DNA from 4 places in the Crassaminicella indica genome. Region 1 is predicted to be linked to each of the others. Evidence: riboswitches for the same ligand, from Rfam matches in the RefSeq annotation. Region 1 holds a riboswitch; each other region holds the start of a gene.
The links. Region 1 has a riboswitch for cobalamin ahead of KVH43_RS03675 (aspartate-alanine antiporter-like transporter). Riboswitches for the same ligand answer to the same signal wherever they lie in the genome.
Positions count from the first base shown of each region.

Region 2: it holds a riboswitch for cobalamin, as region 1 does, so the genes downstream of both, KVH43_RS01045 (FecCD family ABC transporter permease) here and KVH43_RS03675 (aspartate-alanine antiporter-like transporter) in region 1, are expected to answer to the same signal.
Region 3: it holds a riboswitch for cobalamin, as region 1 does, so the genes downstream of both, KVH43_RS07575 (DUF2292 domain-containing protein) here and KVH43_RS03675 (aspartate-alanine antiporter-like transporter) in region 1, are expected to answer to the same signal.
Region 4: it holds a riboswitch for cobalamin, as region 1 does, so the genes downstream of both, KVH43_RS07510 (DUF4430 domain-containing protein) here and KVH43_RS03675 (aspartate-alanine antiporter-like transporter) in region 1, are expected to answer to the same signal.

Region 1 covers NZ_CP078093.1:773,218-781,509, reverse strand. The annotation lists gene KVH43_RS03685 (hypothetical protein) at 1-269, shown strand, start outside; gene KVH43_RS03680 (aldehyde dehydrogenase family protein) at 413-1,777, opposite strand; gene KVH43_RS03675 (aspartate-alanine antiporter-like transporter) at 1,847-3,079, opposite strand; cobalamin riboswitch at 3,235-3,434, opposite strand; gene KVH43_RS03670 (YibE/F family protein) at 3,604-4,737, shown strand; gene KVH43_RS03665 (AbgT family transporter) at 4,990-6,546, shown strand; gene KVH43_RS03660 (M20/M25/M40 family metallo-hydrolase) at 6,629-7,738, shown strand; gene KVH43_RS03655 (hypothetical protein) at 7,869-8,292, shown strand, end outside.
Region 2 covers NZ_CP078093.1:179,347-187,638, forward strand. The annotation lists gene KVH43_RS13350 (sirohydrochlorin cobaltochelatase) at 1-1,724, opposite strand, end outside; gene KVH43_RS01040 (ABC transporter ATP-binding protein) at 1,787-2,548, opposite strand; gene KVH43_RS01045 (FecCD family ABC transporter permease) at 2,565-3,626, opposite strand; cobalamin riboswitch at 3,766-3,943, opposite strand; gene KVH43_RS01050 (ABC transporter ATP-binding protein) at 4,140-4,988, shown strand; gene KVH43_RS01055 (ABC transporter permease) at 4,989-5,720, shown strand; gene KVH43_RS01060 (cobalt-factor II C(20)-methyltransferase) at 5,698-6,480, shown strand; gene fabI (enoyl-ACP reductase FabI) at 6,586-7,362, opposite strand; gene KVH43_RS01070 (peptidoglycan D,D-transpeptidase FtsI family protein) at 7,375-8,292, opposite strand, start outside.
Region 3 covers NZ_CP078093.1:1,585,734-1,594,025, forward strand. The annotation lists gene KVH43_RS07570 (S-layer homology domain-containing protein) at 1-1,986, shown strand, start outside; cobalamin riboswitch at 2,172-2,360, shown strand; gene KVH43_RS07575 (DUF2292 domain-containing protein) at 2,530-2,676, shown strand; gene KVH43_RS07580 (DUF4430 domain-containing protein) at 2,863-3,687, shown strand; gene KVH43_RS07585 (outer membrane protein assembly factor BamB family protein) at 3,883-8,292, shown strand, end outside.
Region 4 covers NZ_CP078093.1:1,558,793-1,567,084, forward strand. The annotation lists gene KVH43_RS07490 (Lrp/AsnC family transcriptional regulator) at 1-216, opposite strand, end outside; gene KVH43_RS07495 (oxaloacetate decarboxylase subunit alpha) at 374-1,771, shown strand; gene KVH43_RS07500 (pyridoxal phosphate-dependent aminotransferase) at 1,787-2,974, shown strand; gene KVH43_RS07505 (divergent polysaccharide deacetylase family protein) at 3,109-3,915, shown strand; cobalamin riboswitch at 3,981-4,146, shown strand; gene KVH43_RS07510 (DUF4430 domain-containing protein) at 4,305-5,411, shown strand; gene KVH43_RS07515 (hypothetical protein) at 5,425-7,452, shown strand; gene KVH43_RS07520 (hypothetical protein) at 7,445-8,146, shown strand; gene KVH43_RS07525 (hypothetical protein) at 8,150-8,292, shown strand, end outside.

The sequences.
Region 1 (8,292 bases):
TAATTAGTATGTCAATCTTATTTTCTTTTCATAATTCTATTTTAAAATCCGTTATATTCTCATGTGCTATATTGTTAGTTATTTTTATAGCTGGATATTTAACTAATAGAGAAGCTATATATGTTAAAATTATAGGGTATACAATGATTTTTTTAACTTTTGGTGTATATGTCCCGCATGCTTTTAAATATATAAACAAGTATATGGGAATGAGTGTAGGTATCATTATTGTTTTAGGTAAATTATTATTAAATATAAAAAGCAAATAATTATTATATGAACATAATTATAGATTTCTCACTAAAAAATTTAAGCTATTCTAGAAAAATCAAGTTGTTTTTTTTGAAAAAAAACTATCGGTTAATCAATTTAATGATTTACCGACAGCCTCTTTTTTGTTAATCAAATGAAATTATGCCCATAATTCCTCATCAGAAGGAACTACTCTATCTGCCATATAATGACCGATTCTTGAAATGTTAATCATATGCTTGTAAGTAAAGTTTTCAGAAATACTGTTATTTCCCCATGATCCACAACCTAATGTAGTTGTAGGTGCAAAGCCATTGAAGAAGCTTCCTCCTGCAGTAGTTGAAGATGGTTGGTTTACAACTAATCTACTTACTGTTAAATTCTCTCCTGCATAGTCGATATGTTCATTGTTATTTGAGTGAATTGCAGCACTATGTCCTTTTCCTTCAAGCTCTAGGTTTGTTTGTGCAATTTTTACTCCTTCTTCAAAGGTTTTATATCTAAACGTAGCCATTACTGGACACATCTTTTCCTTGCAAAGTACATCCTCTGCACCAATACCATCTGCTTCGATAAGGATTACCTTTGTATCTGCTGGAATTTCAACACCTGCTAACTCTGCAACCTTTTGTGGAGATTGTCCTACTACGTCTCTATTAATTGTACCATTTACAAAAATAGCTTTTCTGAATTTTTCTTTTGTTTCTGGATCATTTACATAGTATGCTCCATTGTTTTCAAAAGCTTTGATAACTTTATCATAATCATCTTCATGAGCAATAACAGTTTGCTCTCCAGAACAGATGATACCATTATCAAATGTTCTTCCTGCAATAATTTTTTTCGCAGCATCATCAAAATCTACATCTCTATCTACAATAACTTGTACATTTCCTGCACCAACACCATAAGCTGGCTTTCCACTGCTGTATGCAGCTTTTACCATTCCCATACCACCTGTAGCTACAACTACGTCAACAGCGTTCATTAGTAGATTTGTTTTTTCAATAGATGGTTCTTCAATGATTTGAATTAAATTTTCTGGAGCATTATGTTTTTTTAGTGCTTCGTTAATTCTTTTTACAGTTTCTGCACTACATTTTTTTGCTCTTGGATGAGGTGCTATAATAATAGAGTTTCTTCCCTTTAATGCAAACATTGCATTACACATTGGTGTTACGATTGGGTTTGTAGTAGGTGTAACAGCTCCAACAACTCCCATTGGTTTTGCAATTTCAACGATTCCTGTTTCTTCATCTCTATTTATAATGCCAACAGATTTTTTTCCTTTTAAGCTGTTCCAAATAGTTTTTGACTTTCCTTTATTTTTAAGTACTTTATGCTCATAAACACCCATGCCTGTTTCTTCAACAGCCATTTTTGCTAATTCTTCTGCGTTGTCATATACTACCTTACCAACTTCTTTTACAATTGCATCAACTTGTTCTTGTGTGAAATTCTCAAATTCCTTTTGAGCAATTCTTGATTTTTCAACTAAAGCATCAATATAAGCCTTTGCTTCCATACTCAATCCCTCCATTTATATTTATAATTTAAGTATCTTTTCTAGTATGAAAAGATTCTTTTAACAAATTTATACTGGTACTCGATACAGCAGTATAGTAAATAGAATCATCCCAAGAAGGGCAAATGGATAAGTAGCTCCATAACCTGCTGCAACACCATCACTTTTTGTAGCTTCTATGGCAGCACCTAGTCCTGGTGTACTAGTCATTCCACCGCAAAGTGCGCCAGAAAGCATAATCCAATTTATTTTAAAGACATACCTTCCGATGATAAAGCCTGCTAATAGAGCAGAGAATCCACATAGAAAGGATATGCATACTAAGTAAGCACCCGAGTGAGTTATTGAATGAATAGTTGTGTATCCATATTTTAAACCGACCATAGAAAGAAAGAATGCAAGAGCTAGTTCTTGTATTGTGCCTAAAATTTTAGGACTCATTCTAAAATGCATTGGCCCGAGCTTTCCTATATAACCTAATATAAGAGATGCTATAAGAATACCACCTGTTGAACCAAGACTAAAATATCCTATTATAGAACCTAAATAAATTTTCATTTTACCTAATAGCAACCCAATCAAACAGGCGAAGACAAATGCAATAAGGTCAAACTTTACTTCGAAATTCATGACAGGGTCTTCTGGGGAAGACATCTCTTGTTTAAATAATTCTTTTTCTGCTTCTAGATCTATTTTAAAAATCAATGGTAAAAATTGCATTAAGACAATGACGATAAGTACACCAGGAACGTATGCTACAGCATAGCCAAAGCCAACCATACTTTCTGCTTCGTTACCATATGAAGTAACAGCTTCTAATGCAGCTGCTAGTCCTGGGGAACTAGTTAAAGCACCTGTATAAACACCTGAAACAGCATATGGATTTTGCCCTTTACTGAGCATTGTCATGATGTAGCAAATTGCAGCTCCTGTAAAAGTAATAACAAAGCCTAACAACACAAATTTTAATCCATATTTTTTTAATACTTTGCCTAGATCTTTAGAGGCTAAAAGACCTACAGCAGCTACAAATAGTATAAGACTAAATAGGAAAAGTTCATTTGGAATGATGCCCTCAGTTAGTATTCTTTCTGCATATGAAGGTAGGTTTTCTGTATTTTTATAAGGAAGAGCATATTTCCCATAGATATACCAGCCGATAACAAGACCTGTAAATAAGCCTCCAGAAGTACCTAGCTTGATTTTTCCAAATTCAATTCTTCCGATGAATAATCCTGTTACAACAGAAAAGAAGATTAGTACAAAATAGTTGGTTATAAAGGTTGTAAAATTAAAATGCATCTTTATTCCTTCTTTCATTTTGTTATAGAACCTTTTAAATAAAAAGCACCTTTGTATAAAAAGGTGCTCGATCTTAACAATAAGTATATTGAAAAGCAATGAGACAGTAATGCTCTTTGCGAATCAATAACACCTCCTTATCCGCGTAAGTGATAACGGTATCATCAAGCATGGCAGGTCTCCTGACTTCGATTCATTACACAGCTATCACCTTCCCATTCCCATTAAATGAAAACAGTGGTATATATATAGCTGCATTCCTCGTTACAGTGGCGGGACCGTGTCGGATTTTCACCGAGCTTCCCTTTTAAGCTGTTAATCTATTGTTAACAACACCATGTTGAAGTGATTAACTTTTCAAACACATTGTATTAAACTGCTGAAACAATGTCAATGAATATACAAAATGTTGTAATAGTTTTTATTTTGAAAGAATATTTAGAAAATGCTGCAAAAGTATTTATGTTTTCAAAAAGCGCAAAAAATGGTATACTATGGACAAAAAGTATTATATGGAGGCAATTATGAAAAAAATATTATGGATGACAATTTTATTTATATTTTTATGTTCTTTTAGTGTTTATGGAGAACAAGAAGATCCGTTAAATGTATATGAAGATTATACGAGTTATACAGAAACAGGAGTGGTTTTAGAAGCAAGTAAGGCAAAAATTGTTCAAGAATACGGGGACTTTAAAGAAAAAGAGCAGCATGTAAAATTGAAAATTACTAGTGGAAAATATAAAGGAAAGGTTTTAGAAATAGAGAATAATATACCATGTAATTCTGCGTTTGCTATTGAAGTAAAGAAAGATGATAAAATTGTAATCAATATTGATGAATATACTGATGGAAGATTAGATGTAGCTATAACAGATTACATGCGACAGCATTATATAATATATTTATATATATTGTTTATTGTATTGATTATAATTATTGGAAAGATGAAAGGTATAAAGGCTGTTGTAACTCTTTCTCTTACTTTGTTTGCAATTCTAAAAATACTTTTACCAGCTATTTTAAAGGGAATGAATCCTATTCCTATTACTATAGCGATTTCTGTAGCTATTACAATAATGACTATGCTTGTTATTGGAGGTATTAATAGTAAAAGTATTGCAGGTATTATTGGAACCACTGGTGGTGTAATTATTGCAGGGGTCATTGCTTATTATATTGGAAGTATGGTCAAATTAACAGGACTTAGTAGCGAAGAAGCGGTTATGCTTATGAATATTCCTCAAAAAGTTTCCTTTGACTTTAAAAGTCTTCTATTCTCTGGAATTATAATGGGGGCATTAGGAGCAGTTATGGATATAGGAATGTCTATTTCTTCTGCTATAGAAGAAATAAATAATGCTAATCCATCACTTACAAGAAAAGAGTTGTTTTCTGCAGGAATGAATGTAGGAAAGGATGTTATGGGAACAATGACAAATACCCTGATCCTTGCTTATACAGGAAGCTCTATTCCATTGCTTTTATTGTTTATGGCTCATGAAACCTCCATTATTAAAATATTAAATCTAGATATTATTGCTACGGAGGTTATTCGATCATTAGCAGGAAGTATTGGATTAGTATTGACAATTCCATTAACAGCTTTTGTAGCAAGTATGCTAATGAAAAAGAATAAAAATAGGGATGCAGAATAAGCATCTCTATTTTTATGTATTTTTTTACAAAAGTTATCAAAGTCATTCACTCATATTTACATATTACAAAAATTTAAAACATTTATCAACGAAAATATGTTATCATGAATGATGCGTATAGACATATGATAACATTTTCCTAATATGACAAATTATATTTATGCAATTATAAAAAATAATCATGAATTGTATCTATACGCAGAATTGTCAGAATTATAAAACTAAAAGAACTATTTAAAAAGGAGGAATAATATGGCAAGCGTTTCAAAATCTTCTCAACCGTCAAAAAAAGGATTGTTTAACAAATTTCTTAATGTCATTGAAACAGTAGGGAATAAACTACCGCATCCAGTTACGATATTTTTACTGTTAGCAGTTGCTGTAATTGTTATTTCAGAAATTGCATCTCGTGCAGGATTAGCAGTTAATTTTTATGATGCTAAGTATAAAACGGAAAAAACTGTTGAAGCAATTTCTCTATTAAATGCTGAAGGATTAAGGTATATGATTAATACAGCAACAAAAAACTTTACTGGATTCCATCCATTAGGGACTGTTTTAGTTGCTATGCTTGGAGTAGGTATTGCTGAAGGAACAGGACTAATCAATTCAGCACTTAAGAAATTGGTACTTAGTACACCTAAAAGATTAATTACTGCTGTAGTTGTATTTGCTGGAGTTATGTCAAACATAGCATCAGATGCAGGGTATGTAGTATTAGTTCCATTAGGCGCTATTGTTTTTTTAAGCTTTAAACGTCATCCACTTGCTGGTATGGCAGCTGCTTTTGCAGGTGTATCAGGTGGATTTTCAGCGAACCTTTTATTAGGAACATTAGACCCACTACTAGCAGGTATTACAAATGAGGCTTTGACTGCTGGTGGAATTGAGTTAAGTATATTGCCAACAGCTAATATGTATTTCATGATGGCATCTACATTTTTAATTACTTTTATAGGAACATATGTAACTGAAAAAATTGTAGAACCAAGATTAGGCGAATACAAAGGTGAATATAAAGCAGATGATAGTATGGAAGTTACAGAAGTAGAAAAAAAAGGTTTAGTTGCTGCGGGTATTTCTCTACTAATTTTTGTTGCAGTGATGATCTTCTTAACATTACCTGAAAATGCAGCATTAAAAGTACCAGAAGCAGAAAACCCATTAAAGCAATTTATATATAATGGATTAGTTCCAACAATCATGTTATTTTTCTTAGTACCGGGTTTGGTTTATGGTATTGTTGCAGGAACAATTAAGAACGATAAAGATGTAATCAAAGCTATGAGCAAGGCTATGAGTGGTTTAGGAGGATATCTAGTATTATGTTTCTTTGCTGCTCAGTTTATTAAATATTTCTCATACACAAACTTAGGAATTATATTAGCTGTAAGTGGTGCAAACTTCTTAAAAGCTATTGGATTTACAGGATTACCATTAATCCTTGCATTTATTGTAGTTGCTGGATTTATTAACTTATTCATTGGTTCTGCATCTGCTAAATGGGGAATCATGGCACCTGTATTTATACCAATGATGTATCAATTAGGATTTACACCAGAATTTACTCAGCTTGCATATCGTATAGGAGATTCCTGTACAAACATTATTTCACCACTAATGTCATACTTTGCGGTAATAGTAGTATTTGCACAAAAATATGATAAAGATACTGGAATTGGTACGTTAATTTCTACAATGCTTCCATATTCTATAGCATTCTTATTAGGATGGACAGCACTGATGATTGTTTGGTATCTTGTAGGAGCACCTATTGGACCAGATGCATTTATCCATTTGGCTATGTAGAGAACTTTTCTAGATATAGACAAAACAAAGCGAGAATTCTTTTTAGATCAAAAAGGATTCTCGCTCATTTAGGAGGGGTAAAATGATAAACAAAGAAAGGATTGTAAATGAATTTTTAAAATATGTACAAATTGACAGTCCTACAAAAAGAGAAGGACAATTTGCAAATTTTATTGCGAAGGAACTAAAAAATATAGGTCTTGAGGTACATATAGATAATGCAGGAGAGAAGGTAGGTTCAGATACAGGGAATGTTATTGCAAGACTTGAAGGAAGCAAAGACATTGAACCAATTTTATTCAGCTGTCATATGGATACAGTAAGTCCTGGAGAGGGGATCAAACCAGTAGTAAAAGATGGTGTGATTTATAGTGATGGAACAACAGTGCTTGGAGGAGATGACAAAGCAGGTATTGCTGCTGTTGTAGAGGCGCTAAAGGTGATAAAAGAAAAAAATATAGAACATGGTCCAATTGAAGTGGTGTTTAGTATCTACGAAGAAGGTGGATTATTCGGGGCTAAAAACTTGGATTATACCAAAATTCAATCTAAACGTGCATTTGTATTAGATAGTGGTGGAGATCCAGGACAAATAATCATAAAGGGACCTGCGCAGGATAAAATAAATGCAAAAATCATTGGAAAGCCAGCACACGCAGGAGTATGTCCAGAAGAAGGGATCAGTGCTATCCAAGTTGCTGCAAGAGCAATAAGCAGTATGAATTTGCTTAGAATTGATGAAGAAACAACGGCAAATGTTGGTGTTATTCAAGGAGGAAAAGTAACAAATATTGTTTGTCCAGAAGTAGAAATAAAAGCAGAAGCAAGAAGCTTAAATAATGAAAAATTAGATAAACAGACAGCTCATATGGTGAAGTGCTTAGAAGAAGCTGCAAAGGAATTTAAAGCAGAGGTTGAAATTGATACAAAGAGAATGTACAGTGCTTTTAGCATTGACGAAGATGATGAAATTGTAAATATAGTAAGAAAGGCTTGTGAAAATATAGGATTAAAGCCATTTACTCAAGCTTCTGGAGGTGGCAGTGACACCAATATTTTAAATGGTCATGGTATTAAGGCTGTAAATTTAGGCATTGGAGAGAAAAAGCCACATACTTTAGAAGAACATTTAAAAATAGAAGATTTGGTAAATAGTGCAAGACTTGTAGTAGAAATTATTAGGACTGTATAAAGATTTAATAGGATAAAGAGGCTATTTTAAGTAGTCTCTTTTTTGCTGTATAGAAGAAAAGGGAATTTTATATTTTTGCTTTATATGGTAAAATATTCTTAAAATAGCACATATAAGGAAGGTCCTGTCAATGAATCAATCGTATGTCGACAAATTTAATATTATTCAAACATTGCAGACGAATACTGATCAAAATATTTTTATGGGGTCATTAAAAGATCATCCAGAAGAATTAGTGACTATAAATATATTACATAACATAAAAAGTATAAGAACCTATATGGGAAAATTTAAAAAAGCATTAAAAACTTTAAAGCATATAGAAAAATTAGATGGAGATCTTGTTGTTGTTACAAAAACACAAGAAGGGATACCATTAGAAGCTTATCTTGAAGAAGAAAATATAAATGTAGAAAATCGATTAAGCATGGTTTTTCAGTATTTAAAAAACATTAAAAGATACGATGTATTAGAGCATGGGTTTAAAAATAATTTGATTAATGAATCTCAGATTGTTGTACAAAAAGGGAGATTATCATTAAATGAACTGCTTA
Region 2 (8,292 bases), 590 kb from region 1:
ATAGCTTTTCTTGCATGCTCTATATAAATATCTTGATATTTTTCATTTTCACCTAAACCATGAAGATAAGTATTTACAGTAAATCCTTTGCTCTTAAGGATTGTCTTCCATGAATCCTCTTCATCTCCTGCCATATCGTTATTTGCATGATCTCCTGCAACAAGCATATATGGCATTAATGTTACTTCTTTAATGTTTTTAGCTTTTAATTTCTCTATAACATCCTCTAAAGCAGGATATCCTTCTACCGTTCCTACAAATACATTTAACCCCTCATCATCAAGTACACTTTGTAAGCACGCATAGCTTGCATTTGCAGGATGATGTGTTCCGTGTCCCATTACTACAACAGCTTGTCCTTCTTTAAGCTCTGGTAATTGTGATTTTAATGCTTCTACTGCTACCTTATAATCATCTGGAGTATTTAAAATTGGTGTACCTACTGCTATTTTTTTAAATGTATTTTCATATTTCTTTACTACTTCTAATAAATCATTATATTCAGCACCTGCTATAACATGAAGTGGCTGAACAATAACTTCTTCAAAACCTTCTTCCTTCATTTTGTTTAAAGCTTTCTCTGGTGTGTCTACTAAAATATTATCTCTGTCCTTTAACTTTTTGATAATAATATCAGAAGTAAAAGCTCTTCTTACTTCATATTCTGGAAATGCTTTTTGTATTTTTTCTTCAACTGCATCAATCGTAACCTTTCTTGTATCTGCATAGCTTGTTCCAAAGCTCACTACAAGCATTCCTTTTTTACCTTCTTGCCAATTTCCTTTTTCAACACATTTAACTGGAGCAGGGATTTCTTCTCCTTTTCCCTCAATAGAATCCTTTACATGATTTACATAAATCTCTTGATATTTTTCATTTTCACCCAAACCATGAAGATAAGTATTTACAGTAAATCCTTCGCTTTTAAGGATTGTCTTCCATGAATCCTCTTCATCTCCTGCCATATCGTTATTTGCATGGTCTCCTGCAACTACCATATATGGCATTAATGTCACTTCTTTAATATTATCTTTCTTTAACCTTTTAATAACATCGTCTAATGCTGGATATCCTTCTACTGTACCAACATAAACACTTAAATTATTGTCATCGATTACATATTGTAAATCAGCATAACATGCATTTGCAGGATGTTCTGTTCCATGTCCCATCACTACAACAGCTTGTCCTTCTTTAAGCTCTGGTAATTGTGATTTTAATGCATCAACAGCCACTTGATAATCTTCCTGATGAGTTAGGATAGGTCTTCCTAATACAAACTTTTCAAAAGTTCCATCATTATATTTTCTAAGTTCTTCTTTGATATCACTGTACTCAGCACCAGGCATAATATGTAATGGTTGAACAATTACTTCCTTAAAGCCTTCTGCTTTTAATTTATCCATTGCCTTAGCAACTGTATCCACTTCTATATTATCTCTGTCCTTTAACTTTTTGATAATAATATCAGAAGTAAATGCCCTTCTCACTTCATATTCTGGGAATGCTTTTTGTATTTTTTCTTCAACCGCATCAATTGTAACCTTTCTTGTGTCTGCATAGCTTGTTCCAAAGCTTGCAACTAATATTGCTTTTTTCACTTCCTTACTCTCCTCTTTTGCTTGATCTTGTTCTGCAGATGTTTCTTTTTTTGCACAACCTGCAAAACCAGCTACTACCAACATCAACGCTAAAATAAAACTTAAAATTCTAATCTTTTTCATAATACCACCCCTTATATTTTTATATCAGCTTTAACAAAAAGTTAAAACTGTAAAAAACATTTTTATAAGCTTGGTAGAATAACCAAACCTTTCTCTTCAGTCTTTCTTATAGCTACACCAAACAATTCCTTGATCAACTCTTTTGTCATCACATCCTCTGTTTTTCCATATTTCGAAATTTTCCCATCTTTTAATGCCAATATTCTATCACTAAACATATGTGTTAAATTCAAATCATGCATAATAGCTATAACAGTAAGATGCTCTTTCTCAATACAATCCTTTAATAAATTTAAAAAATAAATAGTATACTGAATATCCATATTTGAAAAGGCTTCATCTAAAAATAATACCTTTGGCGTTTGGGCTAGAGCCTTTGCTAGCATAACTCTTTGTTTTTCTCCCCCACTCAATTCAGTAATAGGAATATCAGAAAATTTTAGCGTATCTGTCATCTCCATGCATTCTCGTACTATCTTCATGTCTTTTGGGGTTAAATTCTTCATACGACTCTTAAATGGATTTCTTCCCATCATCACAACTTCTAAGCATGTAAAAGGGAATCTAATATCTACATTTTGAGACACAAAAGCTATTCTTTTACTTAAATCTTTTATACTATAGTCTTTCAAGCATTTATTTTGAAAATAAATATTTCCACTATATTTATGAAATTGTCCTGTAATCAAGCTAAGTAGGGTAGTCTTTCCTGAACCATTTGGCCCAATAATCGTTGTAAATTTTCCTTGTTCAATAAAAAAACTAATATCATGTAAAATTTCTTTATCATCGTATGAAAAAAATAAATTTTTTACTTTATACATATTAGCCCCCTTTACTTTAGTGCAGCGATTTATTTCTCGTCATAAAAATATATATGAAGAATGGTCCTCCAAGCAATGTTGTAAGCACACCTACAGGAATTTCTATATTCATCAATACTCTTGCACCTGTATCTGCTACCAATAATAATTCTGCACCAAGTAATGCTGAAAGAGGAATCAAAGTACGGTTATCAGACCCAATACAAAATCTAAGCATATGTGGCACAATAAGACCTATAAAGCTGATAATCCCACTTACAGATACGCATACAGCCGTAATGAATGAACCACATATTAAAAAAATCCTTCTTACACTTTGTGTATCAATACCTAACAATTTTGCTTCTTTCTCTCCCAAGCAAAGAAGATTCAAATCCTCTGAAAAATATATACAAATAATTATACATAATATTATCATCGGAAAACTCATCAAAACATGTTCCCAGCTTCTTGCTGATAAGCTTCCCATTAACCAATTCACAATAGGTGCAACGTTTTCTCCTGCTAGATTTTTTAAAAACTTAATACCAGCTGAAAGAATAGATGTCACTATAATTCCAGCAATAATCAAATTTGAAGAGCTTAAAACTCCTTTAACCTTAGCAATAGAAATCACAATACCTAATGTTATAAATGCACCAATAAAAGCACACGCTGTTATAGGAACTTGAAAATTATCCATCAAAAACATATTTATAAAAAGTGCTAGTGCTGCTCCAAAGGCTGCTCCAGATGAAACACCCATAGTATAAGAATCTGCCAATGGATTCATAAGCAACGACTGAAAAACAGCCCCTGAAACTGCCAAACCACTTCCTACTATCATTGCTGTAAAAATTCTTGGAAGCCTTACATTCCAAACAATAGCCACATAAGAAGCTTTTATATAACTATACACAGACTCATTTCCTGTAATTTTTCCAAATATAATTTTTACAACATCATAAGCACGAATATTTGCTCTCCCTAAATGAACTGATGAAAAAAAAGTGATAATCAATAAAACTAAAAAACAAATACCAATGATTTTCTCTTTATACCGTTTTTGCTGTATAGTCAAAGCCAAATTATTCTCCATAATTCCTCCAGTGGTAAAGTTTCACAAAATACATAATAAAAAAAGAGCTTCTCGGAAAGCTCTATATACACAGTAAAATGGTTTTAACATATCAAAATCTCCATTTTTTACTAGTCTATTCTACTTTCCCTCCGAAAGAATGAATATTAACAATTAGGCAGGTCTCCTGGCTTGGCTTCATTTTACTCCTTAACCTTCCCAAAGCAAACAGCTTCAGTGGTTTTAAAGTTTCATCCACCTCACAGTAGCGGGGGCTGCAGTGGCTTTTACCACTTTCCCTTTTAATTCTTAAAGAAACCTAATATTCTGTATGAATTTGTCAATAACACCTTTAATTATATATAATCATAAAAAGCATGTCAATAATAAGATTATTTTTAGTTTTGAGTATACAAAAACAAAACAGACTACTTAATTTTATATATTTTCGGTTTTAAAAGCTTATATTGATTAATTAGATTGATTCTGTTAGAGTTATAATTGAATTTAAAAACAGGAGGCAGCAATGAATAAATGAAGCATATAATTGAGATCAAAAAAGTAACAAAAAAATATGGAGATTTTACAGCTGTAGATAATTTAAGCTTAAAGATTCAAAAGGGAAGCTTTTTTGGCCTCTTAGGTCCTAATGGTGCAGGAAAAACTACACTTATTAAAATGCTTGTAGGGCTATTAAAGCCAACTAAGGGAACTATCCTTATTGAAAACCAAAAAATGAATCGTGACAATACTTTCATCAAAAGTAAAATTGGCATTGTTCCTCAGCATATCAACCTCGATAAAGAACTTTCTGTAAGAGAAAATCTTATTTTTTCTGCAAAGCTTTATAAAATAAAAGGAAATCAACTTCATCAAAAGATTGAAAAATTATTAGCTTTTTCAGATCTAAAGTCTATAGAAAATAGACTTAGCAAAAAATTATCTGGTGGTATGCAAAGAAAATTAATGATTACTAAAGCATTGGTTAATGATCCTGATATTCTTTTTTTGGATGAACCTACTGTAGGAATTGATGTAAATCATAGAAGGAAAATATGGGATATGCTAAAAGGAATGAAGGCTATGGGAAAAACAATCATTCTTACAACTCACTATATTGAAGAAGCTGAATATCTTTGCAATCAAATAGGTCTTATGGATCAAGGAAAAATATTTTATTGTAATACAAGCGATGCTTTAAAAAACAATCTTGGTAAATTTACTGTCGAATATTTTAATACAGAAAAAATAACAGAATATAAGTATTTTCAATCTATAGAAGAAGCAAAAGAATATGCTCATTCACTTGATACACATTATATTTTGAGAAATACAAATCTAGAAGATGTTTTTTATAATTTTACGAATAGGAAGGTACAATAAATGGAAGTTTTCACAATACTTTGGCGAGAATTTGCTTTTTTCAAAAAAAGAGCTTTCAAAATTACTTCTTCTGCAGTCATCACTCCTCTTTTATATTTATTAGCATTTGGATGGGGACTAGGAGCAGATGTTTCCATAGAAGGATATAGTTATCTACATTATATTATTCCTGGAATAATTGCTATGTCTACAATGCATACAAGCTTTAATGCTGTAGCCATTAGAATTTCTGTAGCAAGACTTCACGAAAAAAGCTTTGAATACTATCTAACAGCACCTGTAAATATGTATTTATTAACACTAGGCTACGTCATAGCTGGAGCATTACGTGGTTTTTATGCGGGATGTATCATTTTAATAGTCTCTTATCTATTTGGTGCTTATATCAATATTACATTTTCTTTTTTGCTAATATGCTTTTTGAACAGTCTTCTCTTTGCTGCTTTTGGATATTTTGCAGCAATGGTCATAAATACTCATTATGACATGAATCGCTTCACAAGCTTTGTCATTACACCTATGACCTTCTTATGTGGAACATTTTTTTCATTAGAAAAAATGCCATATATTATAAAAAGAATCATAGAGATACTTCCTCTTACCCATGCTATAATGGGGCTAAGAAATATCGCACTCAAAGGAATTACTAATTATTTTTCAATATTTATATTACTTACATACTTTTTAATCCTTTATGCCTTAGGTGTATATGCAAGCTATAGAGAAATATAAAACCATTTTTAGAAAGGAGGAAAACGAATACACTCGTATTCGTTTAAAGCTTATGTCAAAATTTTATGGAATTGGTACTGGCCCTGGAGACAGCTCTTTGGTTACAGTAAAAGCAGTAAACACACTTAAAAAATTAGATGTTCTTTTTGCTCCTCAACCAAAGGAAGGGGGAGAAAGCTTAGCTTTATCTATTGTCAAGGAATATATTTTACCTAAAACAGAAATAAAGCAAAGACACTTTCCAATGAATTTCAATGATGAAGAAAGAATAAATGCTTGGAATAAAATTGCAAAATCAATAGAAAATGAAGTAAAAAGTGGAAAAAATGTGGGCTTTATTACTTTAGGAGATCCAATGCTTTACAGTACTTATGTTTATATTTTAGAACTTTTAAGAGGAAAAGTAGAAATAGAAACAATCCCGGGAATCAGTGCTTTTTCAAATATTGCTTCAAGTCAAAACTTTCCTCTTGTCATGGACCGAGAAGCTTTGGTAATACTACCATGTACCGCTGATGAAGAAAAAATTGATTTTACGTTAAAAAATTATAACTCTATTGTACTAATGAAAGTATATAAAAATTTCAAGGAAATAATTAAAAAGCTTAAAAAATACGATTTAATCAAATATGCAATCCTAGTAAGCAATTCTTCTCAAGACCGTGAAATAGTTTATCATGATTTGGAAAATATTAGAGAGGATCAAATATCATATTTTTCAACTATATTAATTAACAAAGAAAACTACCACAATAAGTAAGTATCTTTAAAAGATTAGCCAAATATTTTAAGCCCGTAAAACCTTCTATATAAACAACAGAGGTTTTACGGGCCATTTTATATACAAATCAACGTAAAAAATCCATTAATATCCTAATATATGATAGCCACCATCTACATGAATATTTTCACCTGTTACACCGCTGCTTAAATCACTACATAAAAAAAGCGCTGTATTTCCTATCTCTTCTGTATTTATAAGCCTCTTCATAGGAGTTTTTTCTTCAAATGCTTTTAACATCGTATTAAAATCTTTAATTCCTTTTGCTGCTAATGTTTTTATAGGACCAGCAGAAATTGCATTTACTCTTATATTTTCTTCACCTAAATCATGAGCTAAATACTTTACACTAGCTTCTAATGCTGCTTTTGCTACACCCATTACATTATAGTTTTTAACTACTCTCTCTCCCCCTAAATATGTCAATGCCACTATACTTCCTCCATTAAGCATAAGAGGCTTTGCATATTTAGCAACTGATACTAAAGAATACGCACTAACCTCTTGTGCCATCATATATCCATCTCTTGATGTATCTACATAGCTTCCTTCAAGCTCTTCCTTTTTTGCATGAGCAATGCTGTGTACAACCCCATGAAGTGTTTCAAATTCACCTCTTAATATATCAAATGTATTTTCTATTTCTGTATCTTTTGTCACATCACAAGAAAGCAAAAGTACATCCTTCATGCCCTCTTGTTCAATAAGCTTTTCGATACTTTTTTTTGTTTTTTCTCCTAAATATGTAAATGCTAATTTTGCTCCTGCTTTATGAAAAACCTTTGCAATTGCCCAGGCAATACTCCATTTATTTGCCACACCCATAATCAAAATATTTTTATCCTTTAATAAAGTACTCATATTGTCATCTCCTTATCTCAATCTATCTAGAGCAGTCGCCATAACATCTCCTGCAATAGGAGCTGCACTTTTCCCTCCAGTTATTCCAATATTCTCTAATACTACAGCAATAGCCACCTTAGGATCATTAGCTGGTGCAAAACCTATAAACCATCCATGTCCTTTTTTTGTCTCATTTTGTGCTGTTCCTGTTTTACCAGCTACCTTTATATTTTTAATTCTTGCATTCTTACCTGATCCTTCTTCTACAACACTAATCATCATTGTCTTCAAATCTTGTGCTACTGCTTTGCTGCTTGTCCTTGATAAAACTTGAGGATAATTTATTTTCACAGTCCTTCCCTTAGGGTCAATCACCTCCTTTACTAAAATAGGCTTCATCATTTCTCCATCATTGGCAATAGCCCCTGCTACCATTGCCATATTCAGCGGAGTAACAAGTATTTTCCCTTGACCAATAGCAGATGCCCCAAGTTCAGGACGCGTCATACTTCCCTTTGGAAATCTTGATTTTTTTACTTTTAAATCGAATGGAATATACTTATTGAACATATACTTTTCTGCTACATTTCTTAGTTTTTCTTCCCCTAATTGAAGTCCAGCTTGACTGAAGAACACATTGCAGGAAACCTCTAAAGCCCTTTTCATATCTAATCTTCCATGAGCTATACCTTTATAATCTTTTAATATATATCCATCAATATTAATAGAACCCTTACAATCAAAAGTTTTTTCTACATTTTTATTTTCTAAAGCTGCTGTGGCAGTTATAGTTTTGAATATAGATCCTGGTGTATAAAGTCCCATAGTTGCTCGATTAAGAAGAGGACTGTTTTTATCTTCTATAATTTCATTCCATTGATTTTTTATTATAGATGGATCAAAATCTGGCTTGCTTACCATTGCATAGATTTCTCCAGTTTTAGGATT
Region 3 (8,292 bases), 810 kb from region 1:
AAGAGCAATAGAGAAAAAGATTTTGGAGGGCAAGGAAGAAATAAAAATATAGAAGGAGCTACTGTATACGTAGGAAATCAAACCTATATAACAGATAAGGATGGAAAAGTAGAAATTCCAATGAATAAAGCAGGAACATATGAAGTATATGCTATAAAGTTAGATAAAAATTCTAAACATGCAGGATATTATTTCCCATTAGTATCTAGAACTGAAAAAATAAAGGTAAATGTTACTGGAGAAAATAAAGTTGATAAAAGTATTATTGAAAACGAAGAATATATTAAAATGTACAATATAGTAGCAGATCCAAATGCAAGTGAGAAAGATATTACAAAAGCAACAAAAGAAGCAGGAAATAAATTAAAAGAAAAGGCTAATGACATAAAAACAGAAAAAGATGCACAAAAAGTAGTAAGTGGTGCTAAGGATGTTGCAAAGATTATAGAAAAAGCAGCTGAACGTATAACTACCCAAGAAGGAGCAAAAGAGGTAGCAAAAGAAAGTATAAAAGTAGTAAATATATTAATTAAATCAGCAGAAAAATTATCAAAGGATAGTGATAAAAAAGAAGTAAGCAAAGCTGCGAAAGAAAATATGAAAGCTGTAATAAAGTTAATGGACAAATTAAATGATACAAAAGAAATCAATAAAGTAGCGGTGGATATAATTGATGCTACTGGAAAATTGATTCAACATGTTGGTAAAGAAAATGGAAAAGAAATTATTGAAGGTACAATCAAAGTTGCACAAAAAGCAGTTAAAAAAGCAAGTGTAAAAGAGCTTAATAAAAACCAAATAAAAGTCGAAAAAGAAAAGGTAGTAGCAATAGTAGATACAGATAGTATAAAAGAAATAGCTAAAAATACATCAGCTACAGTAAAAGTAATCAAAGAAAAATTAAAGAAAAATGGTATTGAAGATAAAAAAGAAATAGAAAATAAAATAACTATAGCGATACCAAAGGTAGACAAACAAGAAGTAGAAGCGAAATTAGCAAAGGATATGATGAAGATATTAAAACAAAATGGTATCGAAAAAGCAGAAATAAAAACAGAAAATGCAGTATTTAAGCTAACACCAAATACCTTTAATGAAAAAGAAAATAATGAAGAAATTGCTTTGATTGCAAAGACAGTTAATAGAAGCACTCTAACGCCACTTGAAAGATATAAAGTACCAAAGGGCTGCATTGTAGTAGATTTTAATGCTAAGGCTAAAGATGAAGAAATAAATAGCTTTAATGAGTCGATTGAAGTAGGTATACCTTATAAAGGAAAAGTAAATAAAGGAGAAGTAGTACAAGTATTTTTACTAAAGGAAAATGGAACTATAGAAAATATGGGTGGAAAATATGACTCTGATACAAGGATGGTAACCTTTAAAACTCCTCACTTTAGTAAATACTTTGCTAAGAAGGTAAAAGAAATAAAAGTAACATTTAAAGATCTTCAAGGCTACGAATGGGCAAAGGAAGCAATAGAAGCTATGGCACAAAAGGGTATAATAAGTGGTCGTGAGGAAGGTATATTTGATCCATCAGCAAACATTACAAGAGCAGAATTTGCAACACTTATGACAAAGATGATGGGTTATGCTACAGAAAACATGGAAGTACCATTTACAGATGTAGCAAAGGATGCGTGGTACTACTCATATGTAGGAGCAGCATATAAAAATGGTATTATTAGAGGTAGAAGTAATACTATATTTGATCCAAAAGGAAATATAACAAGAGAAGAAATGGCAATAATTGTTGCAAAGGTTCTTGACAAACAAGGATATGAAAAGGTAGGATTAAATGGATTAGATATATTTAAAGATAAAGAAAATATAGCATCATGGGCAAAAGAAGGAGTAAGCTTATGCGTAAAAGAAAAAATAATTAGAGGAATGGGAAATGGACAATTTAATCCAAAGCAAAATGCAAATAGAGCCCAAGCTGCTATGATGCTTTATAAGCTTTACAATTTAATAAATCAATAAAAAAAGCTGCTAGCAATTTTGCTAGCAGTTTTCTGTATATAGGTTGATGAAAATTTTATCAAATTATGTTATGAAAAATGATTGTGGAAGAAAACAGTCAACATATATTGACAATATATGTAAAGTAGTATAGAATTTAGCAGTAGAGGATAGTATTTAATATTATTCTATAGATATTTTTAAAAATTAAATATACAGCTTTTAGGTTCATTTATTTTTAAGATAAATGATTAAAAGGGAATCAGGTGAAAGTCCTGAACGGTCCGGCCACTGTAATTGGGGAGTGCTCCTTCAATATGCCACTGGGAAACTGGGAAGGCGAAGGAAAACGTTGATCCATAAGTCAGGAGACCTGCCAAAAGCTTTAAGTATATATCCTTCCGAGGAAAGGAGAGGTACTACATGAGATTTGTTTTTAAATCAAATGAGTTAATGTTAAAGTATCAAGATCCTTATCTTCAGTGGAAGTTAAGGATTTTTTATTTTATACCTGATTGACCTCTAATAGATTAAGAGGATAAAAAACGTTAGGGGGAGATATGCTTGAAACAAGAAAATATTTGTGTAAATCAAAAGGAAAAAAAATTAATTGAATTGATACGTAGTACTGAATATGGAGAAATTCGAATTATAGTACAAGATAAATACCCAATAAGGGTAGAAGAGATTAAAAAATCAATAAAGTTATAAAAACTAAAGTATAAAAATTAAGTTAGAGCTGACCAGAAAACTGGAGGCACTACCTATTATTGGTGGTGTCTTTTTGTTTTTGTATGCATGAGAATGTGTACAAATAATAGAATACTGCACTTCATAGTTTAAATAGGTGCAGTCATTGGAAAATATTCAGAGTAGAAAATGAAAGGGAGGATAAAAATGAAAAAAATATTTTCGTTTATATTAGTATTAACACTTGTTTTAAGCTTTGCAGGTGTACAAGCCTTTGCAACAGAAAATATTACAGATATTACCTTTGAAGATGGAAATGATTTTACTCTTGGTAAACAATTATATGATATGGAGGAAATAAAAGTTGTAGGTTTGACAGCTAATCATAAGAAAGTAGCTATTAACGATACAAAAAATATTCAATGGAGAACTTCAAATCCGGGTGTTGTTAGATTTTTTGATGATAATTGGAATGAAGTGAATACTATAAATGGAAAAGATACAGTAAATGTTTTAATTGTAGGAAAAGGAAAAGCTAAGATAGAGGTTACTTACAAAGGATTATATGTTCATAGCAATGTATATGTATCTGGCAATGGAGAAGCAAGTGTAGAAAACATTAAAATGAATGTAAATGGTGAAAAAACAGGTAAATTTGAGGTTAAAATCCAAAGATTAGAAAACTTTTCGCTAAAGAACATTTATGGAAGAAGTTACAATGATTCTGGAGTGATGAAGGATAAAGTTACTGCATTACATGCATTTTTGTATGCTCTAGAATATTATCATGATTCAGATGGGTGTATTGCTGTGACTGATCCTAATTGGGATTGGGATTGGGTAAGCAGAAATGTAAAAGTTGGTTATAATGGTGCATTTGTACAAAAAGTAGGGTTGGATGAAAATTATGGAATGACTGGCTGGATGTATAAAGTGAATGGAGAAATGCCTATGCATGCAGCTTCTCAACATGAATTAAAGAATGGAGATAGAGAATTGTGGTTTTTTGGTACATGGGGAAAAAGTAAATAAAGGTTGAATAATTTCTGAATATTTTCCATTTGCTTTATTAAGGAGAATTAGAAAAAACTAATTCTCCTTATAGTTGTTTAAAAAATATGGTATTAAAATTAAACAGCTGTTAGTGAATAGAACTAATACTTATAAAGAATCTTTAAAATTATTAGAGATGACTTTTTATAAAATAAAAAGGGGGAGGTTTAGTTTATGAAGAAAAATAAAAAGATTTTTAGTATTTTTTTAACTTTAGTAATTATATTTACAATATTTTTTTCATCTTTTGCTAGTGGAATTTATATAGAGCCTATTAAAAGAAATTATACTGGAGGAGAAAAAATAGATCTAACAGCAGATTTGTATGATGGAGAAAAAAAGGTTACTAGTGGTATTGATTGGTATTATTTTGATAATGACAAAAAGAAACATATTATTACAGGAGATAGTGATAATATTGAATTTATTGTACCTAATAATATGATAGATAAAACTGTTTCTACTGTAGTATATGCAGTATATAATGGTAATTCACAAAAAATTTCTATAGATATTGCTCCTCAAGCACCAGTTGCTTCAGAGCCATTAAAATTAGTTGAAGTAAGTCCTGTAAAAGGTGTATCAGGAATAAAAACAAACAGGGAAATAAGTCTTACCTTTAATAAAGCAGTAGTATTAAATGAAGAGTGCGGTGGATCACCTAAAGTGATTGTAAGGTATGATAAAGAAAAAGATGGGATATTAGATGATTTTTATCCTAATGGATTAGTTTGTATGGGAATGAAAAAACATAAATTATTGTTTAGTGAAGATAAACCAGAAAAAGTGGTGATACAATTATGTGATAAAGCTGGTAATCCTATTGAACTTGAAAAAGATCATAAATATGAAATTGCTATTTCTGGAAATTGGATTAAAGCAAAAAATAGTGATGAAAAATTTGAAGGAATAGGAATGAAAAAAAGGGGAGAGTGGATTTTTGACACAAAACAAACATGTGAATCTTTAAAGCTTCTATCAAAAATTCCAGTTAATGGAGCTAAAAAAGTAAAAAAGGATGCAGAAATAGCTCTTATATTTAATCAACCTGTTGAAATAGGAAAAGGCTTTGAAAATTTTATGCCACCTAAAGTAACATTGTACTATGATGCAGATTCAGTTAATAAACCTGATACAAAATATAATCCTAATATTTTTAATCAGCTTATCTTTGATAAAGAAAATCCAGAAAAAGTGATAATTAAAATAAAGAAGAATAAAAGAGAGGAAAAATTACTCGAAGAAAATCATGTATATGCATTAGAAGTAGCTAAAGGCTGTATTCAAGCTAAGAATACTGGTGAAAAATTTGAAGGGATAAAAAAAGGAGAGTGGATTTTTGATACAAAACAAAATGATATAGATATTATAGTAGAAAGATTTTACATATATAAGGGAGAAGCTATTAAATTAAAGGTAGAAAAAAATGATAAAAAAATAATATGGAAATCATCTGATCCTAAGATAGCTAAAATAGATGAAAATGGAGTACTTACAGGACTAACTAAAGGAAAGGTAGAAATTGAAGCTTTTGTAGAAGGAGAAGAGGATAAAAAAGGTTCTGTTGAAATGACAGTATTAGAATATAAGCCAAAAACAATATATATATATAGGCAAGATAAAGATTATAGGATGAATGCGGGCGAAAGTAAGAAACTTTATATTCAGGCAGTAAGTGAAAACGGCCAGGTGATAAAAGACTATAAGCTTGTAAAATGGTATTCTTCGAATACTGATATATTGACAGTAGATAAAAATGGCTTAGTAGAAGCAAAAAAAGGAGGCTATTCTACAGTACATGCAGAAGTGCTTGCAAATTCTCAGGTTAAAGCTACAAAAATAATTGAAGTAAGAGATAAAGTTTTGAAACAATTAGTGCCTCAGTGGAGATATATATTAGATAAAGGTTATCAAAGGAAAGGTCATCCTGTTGTTAGCTCTGATGGTTCAGTATATATATTATTAAATAGAAGAATATTAGCAATAAATAGTAATGGAACGAAAAAAGAAACCTTTAAGAATATAATTCAAATAGATAGTGAACCTATTGGGATAGAAAAAATTGATGGTAAAGAATATTTATTGGCAACTAATGAGAGTGAATTATTATTAATAAATCCACAAACAGGAAATGTTGAATGGAAAGCAAAATTAAAAGACCGTATAGTGTCTAAGCCAGCTGTTGATTCTAAAAATGGAAATATTTATGTATTGTGTTGTGATGACACTAATGATCATAGAACAGTATATGCTATTAATAAAAATTCAGAAAAATATTTATGGAGATATGATGTAGGAAGTTGGCATAGTAGTGAAGATGTCAAGGGGATAAGTATTGATGAAAAAGGAAATATATTCATCGTAACGGGTAACAAAATTTGGATATTTAATAAAGCTGGAAAGTTTTTGTGGAATTTTAAAAATCCAAATAATAGAGAATTTAAAAGCTTAGTAACTATCGGGGAAAATAATACAGCTTATATAATAGATTCGAATTATAATAGATCAGATAATATTTTGTTTTCTTTAGATATAGATCAAAGACGTGAAAAATGGAGAAAAAAATTTGACGATATTAAAAGTAAACGACCATTAATAGATAAGAATGGAAATTTATATATTTGTGCTCAGCATGAAGGAAAGTATAATTTATTACAATTAAATCCTCAAACAGGTGATGTAGATGCAAAATATGATCCTTGTGGAGCATATGCATTAATCGGAGAAAATGGCTATTTGTATTCTAGCGAAAATGTTTTTGATAAAGATCACAATATACTTTCTTATTATTATGAAAAGGTTGGTAATAAACCTCATCCTGAATTTGAATTAGGAAGAAATGGATTGATTTATAGAACATTGGAAGGAGAATATGATTTTGAAATAGGTGCTATAGAAGCTGTAAAGTTATGTGATGCTACAGATACTAAAATTTCTGGTTTGAGAGTTTTGAATAAGCTTCCTATAGATATGTTTGTAGGAGATGAGATGAAAATTGCTGCAGGAGCAGTGAATAAGAATGGAGCATTTATAAAGGGCGTGGAGCTTGAATGGCAATCTGAAAATACAGATGTTGCTACAGCAGTTTATGGTAAGATTACTGCAAAAAAAGTTGGGACAGCAAATATTAGTATAAAAGTTAAAGATAAAGAGATTAGAAAAAGTATAGAAGTGAAAGTAAAAAAAGCACCTATTCCTAAAAAAATGTATTTTGTATATAGCAATCTTGTAGAACATCCTAAAAAGATAGAAAAAATAACTGGTTACTGTGGCGAAAGCTTGCCATCGGCATATATTTTCATAGAAGATCAATATGGTAATTTTATGACAAAACAGCCAGTTACATGGTCTGTAAGCAAACAAGGAATAATAGGCTATAAACTTTATGATACGGGCAGTGGCGTTCATGAAATAAAATATCAAGCTGTTTTATCAGCTCAAAAAGCTGGTGAGACGATGTTGAAAGCAAGCTTAGATAGCAATCCTAATATTTATTGTGAGATTCCTATAACAATAAAATCTAAACGTTCTGATACTATATGGGAGCATAAGATTGAGTACGATCAAAGCGAGAAAAATAAAAATTGTTATCATGTAATGGGTAAGAAAAATGAAATTTATTACACCACTAAAAATAAACTAGCGGCAATTAGTAAGGAAAATGGGAAAAAGTTATGGGAATCTGAAATAAAAGGTGAATTTGGTGCTCCTCAAGTTAGTGAAGATGGTGATATCTATATATTTGCAAATGAGAAGGTCTATAGGGTAAATCACGAAGATGGAAAAATGTTAGAAAAATTCAATACATCTTCGAAAGTTAAAAATCTAATTATTGCTGATGATTGTATTTATGTACTTAATAATGAAAACAAATTATATAAATTAGATAATCAATTAAATAAAATATGGAAAACTCCTTTAAATGTAGGGGAAAACTATGGATTGCTTCTTGTTAATAATAAGCTGTATATCTCTAAGGAAGATAAAATATACAATATTACAGAAGATGCACATATGAAACTTGTTTATGAAGATGAACACACCGAATTATGGTTAGAAGCATCAACGAAAGATGGCGATTTGATTATTCAAAAAAATAATTTAGGTAATTATAGTCTTATATCTATAAATAATGAAGGAAAAGAAAACTGGAAATATGAAAAACTAAAAGGAAAAGTTGGAGTAGGCTGTGATGAAAATAGCAATGTTTATGCTGTAGAGATTAATACTGAAGCAGAAAAAGAAATCTATTATTTAGATCAGAATGGTAAAGAGAAGGTTAAAACTACATTTGTAGATACAAATGATAGTTGTTTTGATGGGGTATATAAAGTTGTTGTTGGAAAAGATGGCACAGTATATATTACTACAACAAAAATCAATGCTTTTTCTCCAAAAGGAGAATGTCTATGGCAGAAGACGTTATTTGGAGCATTTACTATATATATACCTCAGAGCATTACTGTAGATGATAATGGAATTGTGTATATTGGTGCTGGTAGAAGAGGAGTTTTGGCTTTAAAAGGTAGAGAACAAACAGGTGTTCAAGTATCGATTAAAGGTAAAGAAACTGTGGCTTTAAAT
Region 4 (8,292 bases), 790 kb from region 1:
GTCCATGGAAATGTCAATGAATGCTTGTATATTTTTATTAAGTTTTTTTGGATTAACAGTGGCTTTGTAGCCTGTAATAATACCATTTTCTTCTAATCTTTTGACTCTTTCAGATACTGCAGGTGAGGTTAAGCCTACTATTTTTCCTAAATTCTTCATAGAAATTCGACAATTTTTCTGTAATATTTCTAGAATTTTCAAATCAGTAGAATCCATAATTATCCTCCACTTAAAAAAATAAAGAAAAATCAGATATTAATTATCATAATAAAGCAATATTATTATAACACTTTTTGTAGCAACTGTACATAAAAGGTATAGCTTGATAAAATAATAGTAAGATCATGTAAAATGAATGGTGAGGGATGAGAATATGGCAAAGGTTAAAATAACAGAAACCATTTTAAGAGATGCACATCAATCATTAATTGCAACTAGAATGAAAACAGAAAATATGCTACCTGTGTTAGAGCAATTAGATGCAGTTGGATATCATGCTTTGGAAATGTGGGGAGGGGCAACATTTGATGCTTCTTTAAGATTTTTAAATGAAGACCCATGGGAAAGATTAAGAACTATTAGAAAAAAAGTTAAAAATACTAATTTACAAATGCTTTTAAGAGGTCAAAATATTTTAGGATACAAGCATTATGCAGATGATGTAGTGATAGAATTCGTAAAAAGATCTATTGCTAATGGAATAGATGTTATAAGAATATTCGATGCTTTAAATGATGTAAGAAATTTAAGAGTAGCTGTAGAAACAACAAAAAAAGAGGGAGGACATGCTCAAACAGCTATTTCATATACAATAAGTCCCGTGCATACAACAGAGACTTATGTAAGTTTGGCAAAAGAAATGGAAGAAATGGGAGCAGATTCTATTTGTATTAAAGATATGTCAGGTCTTTTGACTCCGTATTATGCATATGAACTTATATCAGCTATAAAAAAGGCAGTAAAAGTTCCTTTAGAGCTTCATTCTCATACTACTAGTGGTTTAGCTAGTATGATGTATCTAAAGGCTATTGAAGCAGGTGTTGATATTATTGATACGGCAATCTCACCATTTTCTATGGGAACTAGTCAACCACCTACTGAATCTATAGTTGCAACACTAAAAGGAACAGAGTATGATACAGGAATTTCAATTGAGAAACTAAATAAGATTGCAGAGCATTTTAGACCATTGAGAGAAAAAAGTCTAGAAAGTGGACTCCTTAATCCGAAAGTATTAGGGGTTAATATTAATACGCTGATTTATCAAGTACCAGGAGGGATGCTTTCCAACCTTGTTTCTCAGCTTAAAATGCAAAATGCTTTAGATAAATTTGAAGAGGTGCTAAAAGAGGTACCAAGAGTAAGAGAAGACTTAGGATATCCCCCACTTGTAACGCCTACAAGTCAAATCGTAGGAACGCAAGCAGTGTTAAATGTAATTACTAAAGAAAGATACAAGATGATTCCAAAGGAAGTAAAGGCTTATGTAAAGGGAATGTATGGAAAGCCTACTGTAAAAATAAAGCCTGAAATAATTAAAAAAATTATTGGAGATGAAGAAGTGATCACTTGTAGACCTGCAGATTTAATCGAGCCTCAGCTACAAAATATTAGAAATGAAATGAAAGAATATCTAGAACAGGAAGAAGATGTACTATCTTATGCATTATTTCCACAAGTAGCTGTAGAATTTTTCAAGTATAGACAGGCGAAAAAGTATAAAATAGATAGCGATTATGTTGATAAAGTATTAAAGACATATCCAGTATAAAAAGGGGGAATTATGATGAATTTTGAATTATCAAGAAAAAATAAAGAAATATCTCCATCTCTTACACTTGCTATCACAGCAAAAGCAAAAAAAATGAAAGCAGATGGTATAGATGTAGTAAGCTTTGGAGCTGGAGAGCCTGATTTTAATACACCAGAGCATATCAGAGCTGCTGCTATTGATACGATGGCAAAGGGGCTTACAGGATATACTGCGGCATCGGGACTTCCTAATTTAAAAATGGCGATTTGTGATAAATTAAAAAATGATAATAATTTAGATTATAGTTCTGAAAATATTGTTGTTTCTAATGGAGCTAAGCATTCACTATTTAATGCATTGCAAGCAATATGTAATCCAGGGGACGAGGTGATTATTTCTGTTCCGTATTGGGTAAGCTATCCAGAGCTTGTAAAGCTTGCAGATGCCAAACCGGTTTTTGTTGAAACTTCAGAAGAAGAAGGCTTCAAATATACAAAAGAAAGCTTATTAAGAGTGATCAATAAAAATACAAAGGCGATTATTTTAAACAGTCCAAATAATCCAACAGGTACAGTTTATACAGAAAATGAATTAAAAGAAATTGCCGAAATTGCAGTAAAGCACAATATTTTCATTATTTCTGATGAAATTTACGAAAAATTAATATATGATGGAAAACATAAAAGTATTGCTTCTTTAGGTGATGATATAAAAAAATTAACTATTGTGATTAATGGTATGTCAAAGGCGTATGCTATGACTGGATGGAGAATAGGATATTTAGCAGCAGACAAAGAAATTATTAGCATTATTAATAATATTCAAAGTCATGCTACCTCTAATCCTAATACTATTGCACAGTATGCGAGTATAGCTGCTTTAAAGGGAGATCAAAAACCAATATATAAAATGATAGAAGCATTTGTAGAAAGAAGAAATTATATGGTTGAAAAGATCAATAGTATTGATGGATTATCTTGTAGAATGCCAGAAGGAGCATTTTATGTAATGGTAAATATATCAAAAATTATAGGAAAGACCTTTAATGGATTTACTATTAATAGTTCAATGGATTTTGCAGAGTATTTACTAGAGAATGTAAACGTAGCAGTAATTCCAGGGATCGCTTTTGGTGCAGATAATTATATTAGATTATCCTATGCTACTTCTCTTGAAAATATTCAAGAAGGATTAAAAAGAATAGAAAAAGCTATTCAATAATAAAATAATTGTTTTGAAAAAGCATCTGTGAGGATGCTTTTTTTTTCATGAAAATATATTAAACTAATTGGAATATATTTCTATGTGTTTAGCATAGTATATTAGCATAAAAACGCATAGAGGATGTGAACCTTATGTTCATAGTTGTTACGAAAAAAAGATTGTATAAAGTAATTATAGCTTTACTAATTGTGTGTTTGTTGATGATATGTATTTTTATAAAATGCAGGAAGAATACAAAAACAAATGGAGAGCCAGTTGGATATGTAGTATTGGTGATTGATGATTTAGGTTATCATGGGGATGGAATGGAGGAGCTGTTAAAATTAGATATACCTATTACAGCTGCGGTAATGCCTTTTTCACCATTTACAAAGAGTGATGCAGAAGCTGTACATAAAGCAGGTATTGAGGTAATAATGCACGTACCAATGGAGCCAGTTGTTGGGAAAAAGGAATGGTTAGGACCGAAGGGAATTACTTGTGACTTATCTGATGAAGAAATAAAGCTTAGAATAAAAGAAGGATTAGATGAAATAAAATACGCTGTAGGGATGAATAATCATATGGGTTCAAAAGCTACACAAGATAAAAGAGTAATGAAGGCTATCCTAGAAATTGCAAAGGAGAATAATTTATTTTTTTTAGATAGCAAAACAAACCCTAATTCTATTGTAGCAGATGTAGCAAATGAATTAGATGTTATTTGCTTTGAAAGAGATGTATTTTTAGATAATATAAAAAATCAAAGGGCAATAGAAAAACAGTTGAAAAAACTTGGTAATATTGCTTTAGAAAAAGGGTATGCGATAGGAATAGGACATGTAGGAGCTGAAGGAGGAAAAGTAACAATCAATGCTATAAAAAATATGTATCCTATTTTAGAAAAAGAAGGAATTAAGTTTGTAAATTTATCAAAGTTAAAGAGAAATTTACATTAATATGTGAATATGGCAATAGGTTGACAATATGGTAATAAATGCTATAATGTGAATGATATGAAAATTAAATAAAATAGTGTAAGGATTTAGGGAAAAGGGTGAAAATCCCTTACTGTAGTCGCAGCTGTAACCGGCGATGAAAATCAGAATATGCCACTGTCAAATGAATGGGAAGGCCTGATTGGAAGATGACCCGGGAGTCAGAAGACCTGTCGTTACATACTTTTGTAATCCTCCGACTTAGAGGAGAAGAAGAATATTGGTGTTAAAACACAGAAATATCTATTGGGTAATTAAGTATTTTTGAATGATCCCAGTATAAGTACATCTGAATCCTCTTCCAGGTTGGAAGGGGATTTTTTCAATATACGTATTAGGGGGAATGAAGTGTGAAAAAAATAAAGAGCTTGATTACATTACTTCTTGTAATCTCAATGGTATTTTCTTCATGTGGATTTAGTATGGCACAGGGGAAGGATACGGATTCGAAATCGAATGTGGTAGTTATAGATGGTGTTAAATATAAGGGGTATAAAGGACCTGTACAAGGAGAAATCAAATATAAGGAAGGCAGGCCAGCAAATCAGAATTCAAAGGTATATAAAGCATCTGGTGATATTGAAAGTCCATATCATGTTGATTTAGTTGTAACTACTGATTTTGGTCATAAAAAAATATATGCAAAAAATGTTGGGCTTGTAAAAGATGAAGTTGGAATGGAAGTATTATTTAGAAATTTAGATATTCAAACTGCTTATGGTGGTGGGTTTGTGAATGCGATTAATGGGATTGAATCAAAGTTTACATTTTATACAGGAAAAAATAGAAAAAAACAAGATTGGTTTTATTGGGTAAATGGTATTTTGGCGCCAGTAGGTATAGCTGAATATAGACCAAGTCCAGACGATGTAATATGGTGGGATTATCATGATTGGAGTATAACTATGTTTGCACCAGCTGTGATTGGTTCTTATCCTCAGCCTTTTAAAAATGGATTCTGGGGGAAAAATCCAGGAACAGTTATTATGTATACAGATGGCTACAAAGACGAGGCAGAAAAATTAAAAGCGAGTCTTATAAAACAAGGGGTGAAAAAAATAGATTTGGCAGCTTACAATCCAAAAGCTTTAGAAAAGCCAAAGAAATATTATATATTATTAGGAACATGGAATAAACTAGCAAAAAAAAGCAAGCTAATGAAGGATATCAATAGAAAAAATAAATTAATTGGAACGTATGTGAAATTTGAAGGAGGAAAACTAAAAGCTTTAGATTTTAAAGGAAAGACTATTTCATCTTATGATCATGCTGGAGCTATTTATGCTTATGCAGCAGGAATAGGAAGTGTTAATCCAATATGGATGGTTACAGGAACAGATGATGAATGGGTAAATAAGGCATTAGATGTACTTATTAATAAACCAAAGTCTATTGATAGATATTTTAGTGCAGTTATATCAAAAAACGGCATAGAAAATGTACCGTATGTTCATTAAAGGATGTGAAAGAATGAAAAAAATAGGGTTTTTAGTGAGTATCCTGATTTTTATAATTTGTTTTTCAATTATAGGACAAGCTCAAACTATTGACATAGAAGTAAATGTTGGTTTTGATGGAAAAATAAAGCTTGGTGGAATGAATCCTATAAAAATTATTTTAGATGCTAAAGAAAATGAATTGGTAGGAGATCTAAAAATATATGTAGGAGAAAGAATTTATACTCATCCTATAAATTTGAAATCAAATACTAAAAAAGAATATATGTTTTCTATACCTGTTTTGAAAGAAAATGAAAAGCTAGAGGTAAATATTGAAAAAGATGGACAAGTTATAGAAAATAAGACGATTACTTTAAAAATTCTTCCTAAAAATACAGTATTTATAGGTGTTTTAAGTGATACTCCTGAAAATTACTATGGAATAAAGGAAATGCATAAAGGTTTATTTCATGATAAAAATATTGAAGTAATCAAATTAAATGAAGAAATGTCGTATACCGTAAAGGAATTAGAAAATTTGAACATATTAATTCTTGATAATTTTTATACAAATAATCTATCAAATGAAAGTGAAGAAATATTGAAAAAATGGATTGCTAATGGAAATATATTGTTAATTGGTGATGGAAAATATGCATATAAAAATTTAACAGGATTCCTTAAAGGGATAGAAGAGAAGAAAAATATAGGGGATGGATGGGTGATCCCTGTAAAAGGTAATGCATTTATCAATATGATAAATAAAAATATTACTCCTTTTGGGATAAATAAAATATTAAATAATGACAATTTAGATAAAAGAATCAATGCTTCAAAGAACCTTTATGGAGCAGCAGATTATTTATTAACACCTAATTACAAAACAGTATGCTTTTTATTTTCATTTTTAATAATTTATATTCTTTTATTAGGAATCTTTATGTATTTTGGAAAGAAAAAATGGTTATTCTCATCGATAATTATGATTGCCTGTATTGTTTTTTACGGATTTTCTTTTATAGGAAATCTTGATAAGCTAAAGGCTGTCAGTGCAGCCGTAAAAATATATCATCATGGGTTAGATTGCTATAAATTTACTAGTATTTATCCAGATAAAGAAGATAATATACGTCTTCAATTTGTTAATGGTCATTTTATAGATGTGCTTAATGGCACAGACTATGTATTAGACCCAGTTGATAAAAAGGTAGATTATATTATAAAAAAAGATGAAATAGATACAAATGAACCATATTCTTTATATAGAGAAGAAACACAATGCATAAAAACACATAATATTATGGCTTATATAGATAATGATACCTTTAAGGGGGAAATCATCAATCCAATAGCAGACAAGATGTATAATTGCTTTTTACTTGTAGGTGATACGGTGATTCCTTTAGGTGATTTAGATGGAAAAGAAAAGAAGCGTATAAATTACAAACTAGATCATAGCTTGAGAAATCTAGGAGATTATAATTATCTTGAAAAAATTTATGAAACAGCGGAATTAGATGATTATGAAAGACAAATGTTTGAATATTATTTTTATAATATAGATGCATTTTCATATACTAATCATCTTATCGGTTTTAGTAAGGGGCTCGAAAAAGTAAATGTAAAGGACGGAAAAGGAAATATTAAGGAAATAGCTTGTAATGTATTTGATTTAAATATGAACTATAAGGAAAATGTATATATTCCTTGTGAGATTATTAAGCCTATTACAGATTTTGAAGAAAATGAAGATAAAAGAGAATTTATTTTAGAAGATGGAAAAGAAGTAAAAGTATATTATGCTATACCTAAAAATATCTATGTAAAAGCTATTAAACTTTATACAAAGGTTGATGGAGGCAGAATTGATTTAGAAATTTATAACCAAGAGGAAAATATCTGGGAAGAGCTGACTTCTGAAAAGCTAAAGCAAGAGGCTGTAACAAAATATATTTCAAAAGGTCCTCTTATGATAAAAATAAAAGGAGAAGGAAGAATGATGCTTCCTCAGATTGAGATTAAAGGAAACAAAAGGGAAGCAGGTGGTGGGAATGTCTAAAATTTTTCAGATAAACAAAAGAAATAAGGGGCTTATTTTAGCTTATGTGTTGATTTTAAGTATGGTTTTACTAGGATATTTATTTATGGTGGCTATGAGAGCAGATGGTTATCAGCCTGAAATTTATGAAAAAGGATATATGTATTTTATTATTTTAGCATTTTTACTGTCTACTATGCTTTTATCGTTATGGGAAATAAAAGAGAAAGATGTATGGAAGGGATTGTTTGATGTATTTATTTTTACTATTTCTGCAGTTCCTTTGATTTTAATGATATTTATGGTAGGGCAAATATCGAGGCAAGATATCTTATTCCCATTATTATTTCAAATTTTATGGGGAGTAACTATTTTTAGTATAAAAAATTTATTCAGAGATCTTAATATTCATAATACGGGAAAAGCTTTTTTGTTGATTATTTTTAATTTTTTTATATTAATCCTCAGTATGATTTATTTATACTTTTATAGTCAATATGCAAATCTTGTTATTACGACAGTCTTTGATAAAGATATTCCAAGTATATTTCTTTTAAATCCATTAATATCTTTAATAGGATATTTGAATGAACAGATAGGTGGAAGCAATCAAATGGGAAGGCTACCTATTATTATATGCTTTGTATTTTGGGGGATTTTTTCAAGTAGCATTTTTTATGTATCTAATAAAATAAAAAGACACCAAGGGGTGTAGAAGATGAAGCATGTAGATAGGACTTTAAAGCAATTACGTAATAAAATTTGGATCGAAAAAATGCTAGAGAGTATTATTAATGCATTCTGTATCTCTAGCATAGGATTTTTTTTGTGCATTAGTGGTGCACATTTTTTTCCAATTGT